3 regions of the Leisingera daeponensis DSM 23529 genome follow, and region 1 is predicted to be linked to each of the others. Evidence: riboswitches for the same ligand, from Rfam matches in the RefSeq annotation. Region 1 holds a riboswitch; each other region holds the start of a gene.

Region 1 (5,140 bases):
CAGCTTGGTCATCTCTTCCTGCGCTTTTTCGGCCGCTTTGGCCTGAGCGTCCTTGATCGCGGCCAGGATCAGGTCCTCGACCACTTCCTTGTCGTCGCCGTTGAAGATCGACGGGTCGATGTCCAAACCTTTCAGGTCGCCCTTGGCGGACGCGGTCGCTTTGACCAGGCCCGCGCCGGCCTCGCCGGTCACCATGACGTTGTGCAGGTCTTCCTGCATCTGCGCCATCTTGGTTTGCAGTTCCTGTGCCGATTTCATCATCTTGGCCATGTCGCCAAGACCGCCGAGACCTTTGAGCATCTGTGTTCTCCTGAGATTTCCGGTTTGGAGGACAAATACGGGGCGCAGGACCGCGAAACAAGGGGGAGGATCGTCCTGCGCTAAGAGTTTAGCCGCCTTCCGCCCGGCCGGCCCCCACGGGGCGGGCGCCCCGCCGGCACAGGCGCTGCGCTAACATTCTGAAACGGGGCTGGAAAAGCCGAAAGCGAGGGGAGAGGGTTCAGCCGTCCTCAAACGGGTCCCATTCGTCCTCCACTTCGGGCAGGGCGTCGGCGGCAACTTCGGCGGCCAGTTCCTCCGGCGTGCGGATGCGGGTGATCTTGGCCTTGGGGAAGCTTTCCAGCACCGCCTGCACCAGAGGATGCGCGGCGGCTTTCTCGCGCAGGGCGTTCTCGGCGGCGTCGCGCACCTCGGCAATCGTGGGGGCGTCGCCATCCGGCGCGATGGAGACCACCCAGCGGGCGCCGGTCCAGTTCTGCAGCGCCGAGCCAAGCCGGGCAGCCAGATCACGCGGCGCCTGTACCGAGGGGGTGAATTCGATCCGGCCCGGCTGGTAGGAGACCAGCCGCACACCGGTTTCGACCTCGACCAGCAGCTTCACGTCGCGGTTGGTGCGGATCAGTTCGACCACATGCTCAAAACTCGGGTAGCGGGCCAGCGCGGAGCTGACCTGCGGCGCCAGCGCCATCACCGTGCCGCCGCCGCCACGGGCCATTGGCGCGCCGCCGGCCGGACCGCCTTGGGCACTGGCTGGTGCAGTGACGCCAAGCGCCGGAGCGCCCATGCCTTGCATCGGCGCACCGCCGCCGGGACCGGATGGCGGCAGCGGCGGGGGCGGGGTGTCCTGCAGTTTGCGGATCAGCTCCTCGGGCGAGGGGAGGTCGGCCACATGGGTGATGCGGATCACAGCCATTTCCGCCGCCATCATCGCGTTCGGGGCGGCGGCGACTTCCTCAAGCGCTTTCAGCAGCATCTGCCACATGCGGGTAAGGACGCGCATCGCCAGCGCGTCGGCCATCGCCTGCCCGCGGGCGCGTTCGTCCGGGCCGACGGTGGGGTCCTCTGCCGCATCGGGGGTGATCTTCACCACCGAGACCCAATGGGTGATCTCCGCCAAGTCGCGCAGCACCGCCAGCGGGTCGGCGCCTTCGGCGTATTGCGCGCTGAGTTCGGTCAGTGCCGCCGCCGCATCGCCGCGCAGGATCATGTCCATCAGGTCCAGCACCCGGCCGCGGTCGGCAAGGCCCAGCATGGCGCGGACCTGGTCCGCCGTGGTCTCCCCCGCGCCGTGGGAAATCGCCTGGTCCAGCAGCGAAGTCGCATCCCGGGCAGAGCCTTCGGCAGCGCGGGTGATCAGCGCCAGCGCGTCGTCGGCAATCTGGGCCCCCTCAGCGGTGGCGATCTTGCGCAGCAGGGAAATCATCACCTCCGGCTCGATCCGGCGCAGGTCGAAGCGCTGGCAGCGCGACAGCACCGTCACCGGTACCTTGCGGATTTCGGTGGTGGCGAAGATGAACTTCACATGCGCGGGCGGCTCCTCCAGCGTCTTCAGCAAGGCGTTGAAGGCGGAGGTCGACAGCATGTGGACCTCGTCGATGATATAGATCTTGTAGCGGGCGGAGGCGGCGCGGTACTGCACCGAGTCGATGATCTCGCGGATGTCATTGACGCCGGTGCGGGAGGCCGCGTCCATCTCCATCACGTCGACATGGCGGCCTTCCATGATCGCCGTGCAATGCTCGCATTTGCCGCAAGGATCGGTGGTGGGGCCGCCCTGGCCGTCCTCGCCGACGCAGTTCATGCCCTTGGCGATGATCCGCGCGGTGGTGGTTTTGCCGGTGCCGCGGATGCCGGTCATGATAAAGGCCTGGGCGATCCGGTCGGCGGCAAAGGCATTTTTCAGAGTCCGCACCATCGCGTCCTGGCCCACCAGATCGGCAAAGGTTTCGGGCCGGTATTTGCGGGCCAGAACCTGATACTGGGATTGGCCGGTGCCGCCGGTTGTGCCGCTGGGGATGTCGTTCATGATCTCTCGTGCCGGATTCGGATTGCGGGGCGTCCCGCGTTGCGCGCAGGGTATTGAAGCGCAGCCCGTTCGTCCACCGCAGAAGGGCGCAATCCGGGGCCGTAAAAGGGCTTTGGCATTGCCCGGTTAACGGCTAGGCTGCAGGGGCGGGGCAACGCGGGGGACAGCAGGGACGCAGCGGCTAAGGAGGCGGTATGCGATCTGAAGACACCTCTGAACCAGAAGCGCCGGACACGGCGGCGCCGGCCGGGCTGACCATCCACGCGCTGTCTGCGGGCGGCGGAATTCTGGCGCTGTGCCGGCTGCCCGGCGCGGAGGGCGATTACCGGGGCGACCTGATCCAGATTTATCAATGGAAGCCGGGGCTGGTGTTCTCAATGACCACGGAGGCCGAGCACGTGGCCGCCGGGGCGCCGCGGCTGGGGGTGGATATCCAGAGCATGGCCTGCCGCTGGGTGCATCTGCCTGTGCCGGATTTCCAGGTGCCGCCGCCTGCGGTGGCCGCGAAATGGCCTGCGGCCAGCCAGTCGGCACGGCAGGCGCTGGCGGGCGGCGGCCGGGTGCTGGTGCATTGCAAGGGCGGCTGCGGGCGGTCGGGCATGGCGGTGCTGCGGCTGATGATCGAATGCGGCGAGGATCCTGCGCTGGCGCTGGCGCGGCTGCGGGCGGTCCGGCCCTGTGCGGTGGAGACTGAGGCGCAGCTGGATTGGGCCTGTGCGGCGCAGGTGGCAGGATAGATCGCTGGGCCACCCAAACCTGCTTTCGCCCGGCCCGTGGTCCGGGCTGAAACCGATCCTCCCGCCAAACCGCAGGTTTGCCTCCGGCAAAACGTGAGGGCGCATGCGCCCCCTCACAGGTTCGGGCGCAGTCCATAGAGCACAGGCGAATTTGCGCTCAGAACGCTATCATCTGCTCAGCCTGCCGCGCCTCCGCTGTCTTCGGCAGCGCCTCCATCAGCGCGCAGGGGCGGGCGTCCAGTCTGGACGCCGCAAAGCCGGTGCCGTTGCAGTTGAGGATGGCATCGGCAAAGCGGTCGAGGCCCTCGCGCGGGGCGTCCTCGCCAACGCCGCAGAACAGGCGGATCCGGTCATGGCTGGCGGCGAACTGCGCCGGGCAATTGCGCGGGCAGCCGTCCAGCGCGGTGGTGCCGGTGATCTCGAAATCCTCCTGGGTCAGGGGCTTGGCCTTGGTCATTGCCTCGGCCAGCTTGCCGATCATCCGCTCAGCTGCAGGGCAGGGGCGCCCCAGATACTTGCAATCCGTCGCCGCATAGAAATGCGTTGTGTCCGTCCACATCATATTTGCGCCCTCCGCGCGTGGTGCGGGGGCAAAAGATCAAGAGACCGGATGAGAAAGCGGGAGTCCCGCGGTGCCATCAGACCCTGTCCGGACACCCCGCCCGGGTTCGAGTTTCACATTCGATGGCAGGTCTCCTGACTTGCGGGTCGTCGCTGTCCCGATCCTTCCCGGCCTCTTTACGGGCCAGTGGCTCTATCGGGGTCGCTCGCCGCTTACAGTTGCGGGGGCAGTCGCGGAATTGGCCTTGCCTGGGGCGGGGCCGCACCGTGTTCCCTTTTCATCCCGGACACAAGATTCTGTGGCACGGGAACCATCACCACAAGCGGTAGCGGCTGGTTCCGTGAGTCGTCAATCGGTTTTCTGCGGCGGAATTTGCATCTGGGTGTGCAGGGCACGTATGACATCCGAGTCCCGCCGCACCCGCGCCAGCTGCCAGCCGCCCTGCAGCAGGATATAGAAATTCTCCGCCGCTGCGCTGGCCTCATCCTGCGGCAGGCCCAGGCGCTGGGCGTGGCGGGCGGTGGCGGCAATCCAGCTCTCGAACAGATCTGCGGCGTGCTGGCGGAAGGCGTCGTTCTCCGGCCCGGCGAACAGGGTTGCGGAGACCGGGCAGCCGCTCCACTTGCCTTGTTTGTCAAAGAGTTTCGCCAGTTTGTAGCAGACCGTTTTGGCCCCGGCCTGAAAGCTGGGCGCAGGGTAGAAGGCGGCGTCGATCAGTGCCAGCATCTGGTCCGACGCCCAGGTGGACGCGGCCAGCGCAACGTCGGATTTGCCGTTGGGGAAATGGTGGTAGAGCGAGCCCTTGGGCGCCCGGGCCACCGCCAGAAGTTCCGCCAGTCCGGTGCCGTTGTAGCCTTTGTTGCGGAACAGATCTGCCGCAGCGCGGATCAGCCGGTCCCGGGTCGGGGCCGGAGCCTGGCTGCTGTCGGGCGGGGCGGCTGTCGTCACGTCAGTCATGGCGGCAGCTTGACAGCATTAGACCAATTGGTCCAGTCAGGAAGTGGACCAATTGGTCTAGGGGGCTGCCATGCTGGACAGACACGCAGAACATACCGCCGGTATCCGGGAGGAAGAACTGCGCTTTGCGTCCGGGGAGGCCGTGCTGGCGGGGCGGCTGTACCGCCCGGGCGGGGCAGCGCGGGCAGCGGTGGTGCTGAATGGCGCAACCGGAGTGCCGCAGCGGTGTTACCGGCATTTCGCGCGCTGGCTGGCGGCGGAGCAGCAGATTGCCTGCCTGACCTATGACTACACGGATTTCGGGGACTCGGCGCGGGGCCATCCGCGCCGGTCCAAGGTCACGATGGCCGATTGGGCGCTGGGTGATCAGCCCGCCGCCCGGGCCGAAATGCGGCGGCGATATGCGGGCGTGCCGTTGTGGGTGATCGGCCATTCTCTGGGGGCAATGCTGATGCCCTTGCAGAATGATCTTGAGGACGTCGCCCGCATGATCGTGGTTGCGGGCGGCTTGGTGCATCACCACGATCATCCCTGGCCCTACCGCGCGCTGGCGCTGGCTTTCTGGTTCGGCCATGTGCC
Region 2 (5,140 bases), 320 kb from region 1:
CTACATGAACATCGCAACCCGCCGCCCGGAAGTTTATTACAATGGTGAGCAGCTGAAGGGCTATGACGCCGTGATCCCGCGGATCGGCGCCTCGGTCACCTTCTATGGCACGGCAGTGCTGCGGCAGTTCGAAATGATGGGGGTCTACCCGCTGAACGAAAGCGTCGCCATCGGCCGGTCGCGGGACAAGCTGCGCTCGATGCAGCTGCTGGCGCGCGACGGCGTCGGCCTGCCGGTCACAACCTTTGCCCATGACCCCAAGCAGACCGAGGAAGTGCTGAAACTCGCCGGCGGCGCGCCGATCGTGATCAAACTGCTGGAGGGCACCCAGGGTATCGGCGTGGTTCTGGCCGATACCCACCGGTCGGCCAAGTCGGTGGTCGAGGCGTTCCGCGGCGCCGGCGTCAACATCCTCATGCAGGAGTTCATCAAGGAGGCCGGCGGCACCGACATCCGGGCGATCGTGATCGGCGGCAAGGTCGTGGCCGCGATGAAGCGCACCGGGGCCGAGGGCGACTTCCGCTCGAACCTCCACCGCGGCGGGTCGGCTCAGGTCGTGAAACTGACGCCGGAAGAACGCGCCACCGCCGTGCGCGCGGCAAAGACCATGGGCCTGAACGCCTGCGGTGTTGACATGCTGCGCGCCAATCACGGCGCGGTGGTGATGGAAGTGAACTCCTCCCCCGGCCTGGAAGGGGTGGAAAAGGCCACCGGCCTGGATATCGCCGGCAAGATGATCGAGTTCCTGGAAAAGAACGCCAAGGCAGGTGCCACCAAAACCAAGGGCAAGGGGTGAGCGCATGAGGGGGCGGCAGCATTTTACCATCGGCCGCGCCAGAGTGGCGCCGGGCTCGCGGCTGACGGTCGACCTGCCGGTCAGCGTCCTGTCCGATCACACGCCGGTGACCATGTCAGCGCATGTGGTGCATGGCCGTCAGGACGGGCCGACGGTCTTTGTCAGCGGCGGCGTGCATGGCGACGAGGTGATCGGGGTGGAGATCATCCGGCGGCTGCTGCGGGCGCCGAACCTGACGACGCTCAAGGGCACGCTGATTGCGGTGCCCATCGTCAATGCCTTCGGTTTCATCAACCATTCCCGCTACCTGCCTGACCGGCGCGACCTGAACCGGGCGTTTCCCGGCAGCGAGCACGGCTCGCTGGCCTCGCGTATGGCGCATCTGTTCATGAGCGAGGTGGTCGCCCGCTCGGATCTGGGGATCGACCTGCATTCGGCGGCGGTTCACCGGACCAATTACCCGCAGATCCGCATCTCGCCCGACAACCCGAAAACCCGGGAGCTTGCCGGGGTGTTCGGCGCGCCCATCGTGATGCAGTCGCCGCTGCGCGACGGCTCTTTGCGCGGTGCGGCCAGGGAGATCGGCAAGGACATCCTGCTTTTTGAGGCGGGCGAGGGCCTGCGGTTTGACGAGCTGTCGATCCGGGCCGGGCTGGCCGGCATCCTGCGGGTGCTGCGGCACATGGGGATGGTTCCGGCCAAGGGCATTTCCAAACCCAAATCGCAGCCGCAGTTCTGTGCCTCCAGCAAATGGCTGCGGGCGCCGATGGGCGGGCTTCTGAGGGTCTACAGGAATGACGGGGAACTGGTCCGGGAAGGGGAGCTGATGGGGTCGGTCTCGGACCCTTTCGGCGAGCAGGACAAGGAAATCCTGGCCCCCTTCGACGGGCTGATTGTCGGCCGCGCGGTAATGCCCGTCGTGAACGAGGGCGATGCGGTGTTCCATCTGGGAAGGGTTCCCTCCTTCAGAAAGGCAGAGGATTCGGTCGAGGACATCAGCGCCCAGCTGGAGGACGATCCGATGTTTGACGAGGATGAGATCCTGTAACCCGCCCGGCAGGGCGGGCCTCCCGCCGGGGTTTTCCCGGCCAGCGGCAACTTTTTCTTGCCGCAAGGAAGGCGATGCGCTACGCGCGCCTAACCGGTCCCGCAAGGGCTAAGAGGGAATCCGTGGTGCCTGCCGGGCGCCAAACGGAACTGCCCCCGCAACTGTAGGCGGCGAGTGCTGTGCCATCGTGTCACTGGATCCCAGCGGTCCGGGAAGACGGCCCAGACGATGACCCGCCAGTCAGGAGACCTGCCGGTAGAGAAACCGAAGCACACCGGGCGGGGTTGTCCGGGGAGGTTGCCGGCAGGATGCGCCGCCGCGATAAGGCGCCGCAGAGGAAGGGCTCAGACCCTCCGCACCGCCGGTCAATGCCCTTTCACCCGTTCTCCGGTCATTGACACATGGAGATCGACTAAAATGTTCCTGCGTTCCGGCCTGATTGGCCTGTCCTTCACCCTTGCGGCACAGGCCGCGGCAGCTGATGAGACCTTTCCGCTGACCATCGAAAACTGCGGCCAGTCCCTCACCTTCGAAACCCCCGTGGCGTCCTCCGTAACCGTTGGCCAGGCGGCCACCGAAGTGCTCTATGCGCTGGGGCTGGGGGATAAGGTGCTGGGCACCTCGGTCTGGTTCAACGACGTGCTGCCGGAATATGCCGAGGTGAACGCCAAGGTCGAGCGTCTGGCGGACAACGACCCGAGCTTTGAAAGCGTGGTCGCCAAACGCCCCGGCCTAGTGGCGGCGCAGTACGAATGGCACGTCGGTCCCGAAGGCATCGTCGCCAAGCGCGAGCAGTTCCATGACCTCGGCATCCCGACCTATGTGCTGCCCGCAGATTGCGCCGGCAAGGACAACACCACCGGCGGCGACGGCACCCGGACAGAAATGTTCACCACCGAGAGCCTGTATCAGGGCATCGAAGAGCTGGCGGCGATCTTCGGCGCGGCCGAAAAGGGCGCGGAGCTGGTCGCCGGCTACAAGGCCCGCGAGGCTGCGGCGGTGGCCAAGGCGCAGGAGGTTTCTCTGAAAGACGCCTCCGCCGTGTTCTGGTTCTCGTCGCCTGAGATGGAGAGCGACCCGTTCGTGGCCGGCCAGAAAGGCGCGCCGGGCTACATGATGCAGCAGCTGGGCCTGCGCAATGTTATCGAGACCGACGAGGAATGGCCGACCGTCGGCTGGGAAACCATCGCCAAGGCCAACCCGACGGTGATCGTGATTGCCCGCATGGACCGCCGCCGGTTTGCCGCCGATGATTACGAGAAGAAGCTGGAATTCCTGCGCACCGATCCGGTCGCCAGCCAGATGGACGCCGTGAAGAACGGCCGCATCGTGGTGATGGATGCCCAAGCCATGGACGCCACCATCCGCGCGATCCCGGCGCTGGAGGATCTGGCCGCTGAACTCAGCGCGATCGGCAACGGCGCATGAGCGCAGCCGCCGCACTTGCCTGGCAGGGCATCCGGGGCGCTTGCCTGGCCCTGCCGGTGCTGGCTGCGGCGGTTCTGGCAGGCGCAATGATCGGGGAAACCTCGCTTGCGCCTGACCTCGTCCTGTCCGTTCTGGTCAACAAACTGGCCGGCGCAGGCCTGCCGGTGGACCCGGTGGACCAGGGCATCATCTGGAGCTACCGGCTGCCGCGGGCGCTGGTGGCCGGGGCCTGCGGCGCGGCGCTGGCGGTGGCGGGCGTGGTGCTGCAGGCGCTGCTGCGCAACGCGCTGGCGGATCCTTACATCCTTGGCATTTCCGCCGGTGCCTCGACCGGGGCGGTGGCGGTGACCATTGCTGGCCTCGGCGGCGGCGCGTTGTCGCTGTCCTTCGGCGCCTTCAACGGCGCGCTGCTGGCGTTTGGTTTTGTCGCCGTTCTGGCGCGCGCCGCCGGGGCGGGCAGCAGCCGGGCGGCAGCGGCCCAGATCGTGCTGGCGGGCATTGCCGGCTCGCAGCTGTTCAACGCGCTTACCGCCTTCATCATCGCCAAATCCGCCAATGCCGATCAGGCGCGCGGCATCATGTTCTGGCTGATGGGCAACCTCAGCGGCGTGCGCTGGCCGGATGTGTGGCTGGCGGTGCCGCTGGCGCTGGCGGGCTGGATGATCTGCCGGTTCCACGCCCGGGCGCTGGATGCCTTCACCTTCGGCACCGATTCCGCCGCGGCGCTGGGCATCCCGGTGCGGCGGGTGCAGGTGGTGCTGATCTTTGCCACCGCGCTGATGACCGCTGTGATGGTGTCGATCGTCGGCTCCATCGGATTTGTCGGCCTGGTGATCCCCCACGCGGCGCGGTTCCTGGTCGGCCCCGGCCACCGCCGCCTGATGCCCGCCGCCGCCCTGACCGGCGCGGTGTTCCTGATCGGCGCCGACATCGTGTCGCGTATCATCATCCCCGGCCAGGTGCTGCCCATCGGCGTCGTGACCGCGCTGATCGGAGCGCCGGCCTTTGCCATCATTCTGGTGCGCGGGCAGAGGACGGCGCGATGAGGATCGAAGCCCGCAGCCTGTCCTTCGCGGTGCGCGGCAAGGCGCTGCTGTCGGATGTGTCGCTGATGGCGCAACCGGGGGAAACGCTGGCGCTGGTCGGCCCCAACGGCTCCGGCAAATCGACGCTGATGCGGCTGCTGGCGGGGCTGGCCCGGCCCTCGCAAGGCGACGTGCTGTTGGCGGAGCAGCCGCTGGCCCGGCTGTCGCGCCGGGAAATCGCCCAGCGGATCGCCATCGTCGAGCAGCAGGCCGACACCGCGGAGCGCATCACCGCGCGTTCGGTGGTGGAGCTGGGCCGCACCCCCTGGCTGTCGGCGCTGCGGCCGTGGAGCGAGGAAGACACCCGGCAGGTGGACAAAGCCCTGCGGACGGTTGAAATGGAGGCATTTGCCCAGCGCGAATGGGCCACCCTGTCGGGCGGCGAGCGGCAGCGGCTGCACATCGCGCGGGCCCTGGCCCAGCAGCCGGGGCTGCTGCTGCTGGACGAGCCGACCAACCATCTGGACATCCACCACCAACTGTCGATCCTGAACTGTGTCCGGAACCTGAAGGTGACTGCCGTGGTGGCGCTGCACGATCTGAACCAGGCGCTGACCTGCGACCGGGTGGCGGTGCTGTCGGGCGGGCGCCTGGTGGCATCGGGCACGCCGCAGCAGGCGCTGACGCCGGACACGGTATCGGAGGTGTTCGGGATCACGGCCCGGCAGGTCCGGGATGCGGACGGCGGCGCGCCGCATCTGTCCTTTCACCTTGCCTGAACGGCGGCGGGCGCAGGCGCGCGGTTACCCCGGCTGATCCGGTGACAGGTCGCAGGACTGGATG
Region 3 (5,140 bases), 200 kb from region 1:
GCAAACTGATCCTCCTGGTCTATATCATCCCGCTAGGGGCCATCGCGCTTCTGGTCTATGTCATTAACTTCATGTGAGGAGCTGCCCGATGCGTTTCATCAAATGGGCCATCCTGATCACCTTCTGGGTGCTGTTCGGCGCCTTCCTGCATTACACGCTGCCGCAGTACGACGTGGCGCGCATCGTCAACACCTACGAGGAGCGGCAGGAGCTGAACGACTGGACCCGCCTGTTCTGGTCCAAGCCCGACGACCAGTCGGCGCAGCTGATCAACCGCGATGTGCAGTTCATCCAGGCAGTGCGCGCCAACGGCCGCAATATGGTCTACCGCAATGAGGACACCGGCTGGAACTGGCCGCCCTATTTCAAGTTCGACACCGCGAACCTCTATACGGATGCCAATGACAGCATCTCGACCAGGGCCAACCCGGAGTGGGTGGCGGTGATGCATTACGGCTGGCGCAACGAGTTCCTGTCGATCTTCCCGAATGCGGTGTCGATCAAGCCCGTGGCCGGGCCGGAGGATAAGCCGACAAACTGGTTCAGCATCATCTTCCTGGTGCTGCTGGCCGCCATCCTGTGGGCCATCTATGTGCGCTGGCGCCGGTTCCGGCGGGCGCGGATCGAGCCGATGATCGAAAGCGCCGAGGACAGCCTCTATGCCGCGGGGGATGCGATTGCGGAACGGCAGGGCCGCTTCCGCCGCTGGCTGGACAGCTGGAAATCGAAGTGATGAGGGGCCGCCGCGTGGGCGGCCTTTTCATTGGCTTTGAGGGTCTTGCGGCTCGTCAGGCCTGTGGCGGCACAAGAACGAAGTTGCCGAAATGGGTTTTCTTCAGGAATTCCTGCTGGGCCCTGGCGATGTCCTTGAGCGGGAAGACTTTGGCGACAAGCGGCCGGATTTCGCCGCGCTCGATATAGGAAATCAGGTTCGGAAATCAGGTTCGGAAAAACCGGCTCATCCCAGGCGGTGCAGCCGATCAGGGTGATGTCCTTCAAATACATATCCCGCATGTCCAGATCGACAACCGGCCCGGCGATGGCGCCGCTGGACACCAGGCGGCCGCCGCGTTTCAGCAGTTTGAGCATTTGCGGGAAGCCAGCCCCCGCCACATTGTCAACGACGGCGTCAACGCTTTCCCCGCCCAATTCCGCCAGCAGGCCGCTGTCCCGGTCCAGAACGATATCCGCACCAAGGCCGCGCAGCTGATCCATCTTCCCCCGGCTGGTGACCGCCGCCACCCGGGCGCCGCGGCGTTTGGCCAGCTGCACTGTGGCCGAGCCGACACCGCCGGAAGCGCCGGTCACAAGCACCAGCTCGCCAGCGCGCACGCTGGCGCGGTGCAGCATGTTTTCCGATGTGCCATAGGCGCAGGGAATTGTCGCCAGCTCCTCGTCCGACCAGGCGCAGTCGACCGGGAACACCTCAGTTGCCGGGACTTTGACATATTCGGCAAAGGCGCCGTCAAAGTCCGAGGCCATCCAGACGTTGTCCATAACGCCGTAGCCATTGGGGCGCATGCAGGGGCGCACCAGAACCCGCTTGCCGGTCAGGGCCTGGCTGGCGCCTGGGCCTGCCGCAACAACCCTGCCGCAGCAGTCGGTGCCCTGGATCAGCGGGAAGGGGGTTGCCTTGTTCCAGCCGCCGTCGGCCTTTTGTTCGGCATGGGCTTCCTGGCGGCCTGCGGCCGCGGCGGTGTCCGTCGTCACGCTGGAGGAATACCATCCGAGCCGGGTGTTGATTTCGGTGTTGTTCACCCCGGCTGCCAGAACCCGCAGCAGCAACTCTCCCTCGCCGGGGTCCGGGATGGGCACGGGTTTGTACTCAAGCTTGTCGTAGCCGCCGTTTCCGGTGGTCACGACGGCCATCATGGTGCCCGTGCTGCTGCGCGTCATTGGTTCGTTCATAAGCGGCCCCTTTCGTTTGCGCGGGGTGCCGGAAGATATCGGGATACAGTGCAAATACTGCCCGCAGGGCAGGGGCGGCGGCAAGAGGTGAATCCAAAGACACGGTGCGGCCTGTCCGTCGGGCGCAGTCTGGCGAATCGCTGAGCCGAGCCGATTCGGAGGAAAATACCCTGAAGATCAGCACTTTGCCGCAAACGGACCGGCGAGTGCCGGTTTGAGATTCTGCGCCGGAAACGGGCCTAAGGCGGGGATAACATGCATGTCTTTTTCCGGTTTCGGCGGGTCGGATTTGTCTCCGCCCAAGGGGTGCGTTTCGGGCAATTTGCGCCTCAGCAAGGTGCCGCCCCCTGGGGCGGAGAATTGGGAAGCTGGTGAAATTCCGGTACTGCCCCCGCAACGGTGACCCCGGGCAAGGCATGGCAAAGACCACTGAAGCAGGCGCTTCGGGAAGGTGCCAGGCCCCGCCGCCGAATGGCCCCGGGACAGTCCGGAAACCAGCCTTGCCCCGAAAACGTCAACCGCGGGCGGCGGCGGGGCGGTTGCAGGCGCTTGGCCTGTGATCTCTCTCCTCATGCCCGCAGCCAAGCCAACCTGCCGCGGGGATGCGGCAAAGGAGAGAAGCATATGCTTCACGACAGCGAAATTCTGGCCAGACTGGTGGCCCGTCAGAAAAACTATTCCCTGGAGCAGGCCTTCTATACCGATCCGGGCGTGCTGGATCTGGACATGCGCCAGATCTTCTACCGCGAGTGGCTGTTTGCCATTCCCGCCTGCGAGATCCCGAAGGCGGGGAACTTCGTGACCCACCAGGTTGGCGCCTACAACGTGATCATCGTGCGCGGCACCGATGGCGAGGTGCGTGCCTTTCACAATGCCTGCCGCCACCGCGGCTCCGTCGTGTGCAAGGCGAAAAAGGGCAATTCGCCCAAGCTGGTCTGCCCCTACCACCAGTGGACCTATGAGCTGGACGGCTCCTTGCTGTGGGCGCGCGACATGGGGCCGGAATTTGATGCCTCCAAGCACGGGCTGAAGCCGGTGCACTGCCGCGATCTGGCGGGACTGATCTATATCTGCCTGGCCGATGAGGCACCGGATTTCGATGCCTTCGCCGCTGTGGCCCGCCCTTATCTGGAGCCGCATGATCTGGGCAACGCCAAGGTCGCCTATGAAAGCTCGATCATCGAGAACGGCAACTGGAAGCTGGTCTGGGAGAACAACCGCGAATGCTATCACTGCGGCGGCAACCACCCGTCGCTGTGCCGGACCTTCCCCGAAGATCCATCGGTGACCGGTGTTGAGGGCGGCGAGACCCCGCCGCACCTGCAAAAGCATTTCGACCGGATCGAGGCGGCGGGTATCCCGGCCCAGTTCCAGATCGACGCGCGCGGCCAGTACCGGGTGGCGCGGATGCCGCTGAATGAGGGCGCCGAGAGCTATACCATGGACGGTAAGGCAGCTGTGGCCAAGAAACTGGGCCGGGTGCCGTTTGCCGATGCGGGCACGCTGTTGAAGTTCCACTACCCGACCACCTGGAACCATTTCCTGCCGGATCATTCCATCGTGTTCCGCGTGACCCCGATCAGCCCGACGGAGACCGAAGTCACCACCAAATGGCTGGTGCACAAGGATGCGGTCGAGGGCCAGGATTACGACCTGAAGCGGCTGACCGAAGTGTGGGTTGCCACCAACGACGAGGACCGCATCGTGGTGGAGGACAACCAGCGCGGAATCAACTCGCCCGCATATGAGCCCGGCCCCTATTCGGAAGTGCAGGAAAGCGGCGTTATCCAGTTCTCCAACTGGTATGCCGAGCACCTGACCCGTGCGCTGACCGGCCGCCACCTGATCGCGGCGGAGTAACGGCATGGGACTGCAGGCCAATTTCGAAACGCTGGATGAGACGCTGGCGTGGAAGGACGACGAGATGCTGGAATGCGTCACCGTCGTGCCCGAGGCGCCGAACACCGCCACCTTCAGCTTCCGCGCGCCTTCCGGCGCGTGGTTCAAATACCAGCCGGGCCAGTTTCTGACGCTGGAACTGCCGGTGCCGGGCGGCACTGTCTGGCGCACTTACACCATCAGCTCCTCACCCTCGCGGCCCTTGTCTATCTCTGTCACCGTGAAGGCGCAGGCCGACAGCATCGGCACCCGCTGGATGCTGGACAACCTGCGCCCGGGCATGTTCCTGAGGGCCTCCGGCCCGGCGGGCCTGTTCACCCTGCCCAAACGCCCGAACGGCAAGTTCCTGTTTATCTCCGCAGGTTCCGGCATCACGCCCAGCCTGTCGATGACCCAGTATCTGTTCGACCGCGGCCAGTCGCCCGATGTCAGTTTCATCAACTGTGCCAAGCGGCCCAGCGAGATCATCGCGCGGCGCCAGCTGGAGGGCATGGCGGCGCGGGTGCAGGGGATCAAGCTGCATTTCGTGGTTGAGGAGGACGACCCCTATCAGGTCTGGACCGGCTACCGCGGGCAGCTGAACCAGATTATGCTGGGCCTGATTGCCGGCGACTACCTGGAGCGCGAGGTCTACTGCTGCGGCCCGGACCCGTTCATGCAGGCGGTGCGCGACATGCTGAATGGCCTGGGCTTCGACATGGAGAACTACAATCAGGAAAGCTTTGGCGCGCCGGTGGAGACCGAAGCCGATGCGCCGGAGCTGGACGATGTGGTGCCGGAAGAGACCGCGGCGGCAGAGATCACCTTTGCCGCGTCGGGCGTCACCGCCACCTGCACAGAGACCGATACGGTGCTGGCGGTGGCCAAGGCGTCGGGCCTTAACATCCCGTCGGGCTGCACCTTCGGCATCTGCGGCACCTGCAAGGTCAGGAAAACCGCGGGCGACGTGCATATGGTCCACAACGGCGGCATCTCGGAGGAGGATGTGGAGGCAGGGTATATCCTGGCCTGCTGCTCCAACCCGATCGGCCGGGTCGAGGTCGAGATCTGAAGGCCCAGGGGGGGCGCACCGGATCCGGTGCGCCCCCTTTCCGTGCCCCGGTTCCAGGCCAAAGATCAGCAGGGGATCCAGCGCTGCATTCTGCCCGCCGCCGTTACGCGCCATCACCCGCATTGCTGGCAGGATGATCCGGACTTAGCACATCGCCAGGCCCAGACCTCCGCCCTGGACGCCAAGCAATGTCAGGATCCGCTCAGTCCAGGCCAGCCTAAGGGCCGGCATCACCAGCCCGGCGATGAAAGCCAATCGGCGCAATCCACCGCGAACATCGCC

The links. Region 1 has a riboswitch for cobalamin ahead of DAEP_RS0111020 (hypothetical protein). Riboswitches for the same ligand answer to the same signal wherever they lie in the genome.
Region 2: another riboswitch for cobalamin. It lies ahead of DAEP_RS0109475 (ABC transporter substrate-binding protein); the one in region 1 lies ahead of DAEP_RS0111020 (hypothetical protein).
Region 3: another riboswitch for cobalamin. It lies ahead of DAEP_RS0112010 (aromatic ring-hydroxylating oxygenase subunit alpha); the one in region 1 lies ahead of DAEP_RS0111020 (hypothetical protein).

Annotation. Positions count from the first base shown of each region.
Region 1 is NZ_KI421500.1:2,169,449-2,174,588, reverse strand. It holds gene DAEP_RS0111035 (YbaB/EbfC family nucleoid-associated protein) at 1-300, opposite strand, end outside; gene DAEP_RS0111030 (DNA polymerase III subunit gamma/tau) at 500-2,305, opposite strand; gene DAEP_RS0111025 (protein-tyrosine phosphatase family protein) at 2,500-3,042, shown strand; gene DAEP_RS0111020 (hypothetical protein) at 3,200-3,604, opposite strand; cobalamin riboswitch at 3,712-3,934, opposite strand; gene DAEP_RS0111015 (TetR/AcrR family transcriptional regulator) at 3,953-4,561, opposite strand; gene DAEP_RS0111010 (alpha/beta hydrolase family protein) at 4,632-5,140, shown strand, end outside.
Region 2 is NZ_KI421500.1:1,850,123-1,855,262, reverse strand. It holds gene rimK (30S ribosomal protein S6--L-glutamate ligase) at 1-796, shown strand, start outside; gene DAEP_RS0109480 (succinylglutamate desuccinylase/aspartoacylase family protein) at 801-1,844, shown strand; cobalamin riboswitch at 1,922-2,115, shown strand; gene DAEP_RS0109475 (ABC transporter substrate-binding protein) at 2,262-3,272, shown strand; gene DAEP_RS0109470 (FecCD family ABC transporter permease) at 3,269-4,318, shown strand; gene DAEP_RS0109465 (ABC transporter ATP-binding protein) at 4,315-5,076, shown strand; gene DAEP_RS0109460 (LysR family transcriptional regulator) at 5,101-5,140, opposite strand, start outside.
Region 3 is NZ_KI421500.1:2,366,829-2,371,968, reverse strand. It holds gene DAEP_RS0112025 (hypothetical protein) at 1-77, shown strand, start outside; gene DAEP_RS0112020 (DUF1523 family protein) at 89-733, shown strand; gene DAEP_RS22660 (zinc-binding dehydrogenase) at 658-1,908, opposite strand; cobalamin riboswitch at 2,227-2,425, shown strand; gene DAEP_RS0112010 (aromatic ring-hydroxylating oxygenase subunit alpha) at 2,533-3,768, shown strand; gene DAEP_RS0112005 (FAD-binding oxidoreductase) at 3,773-4,858, shown strand.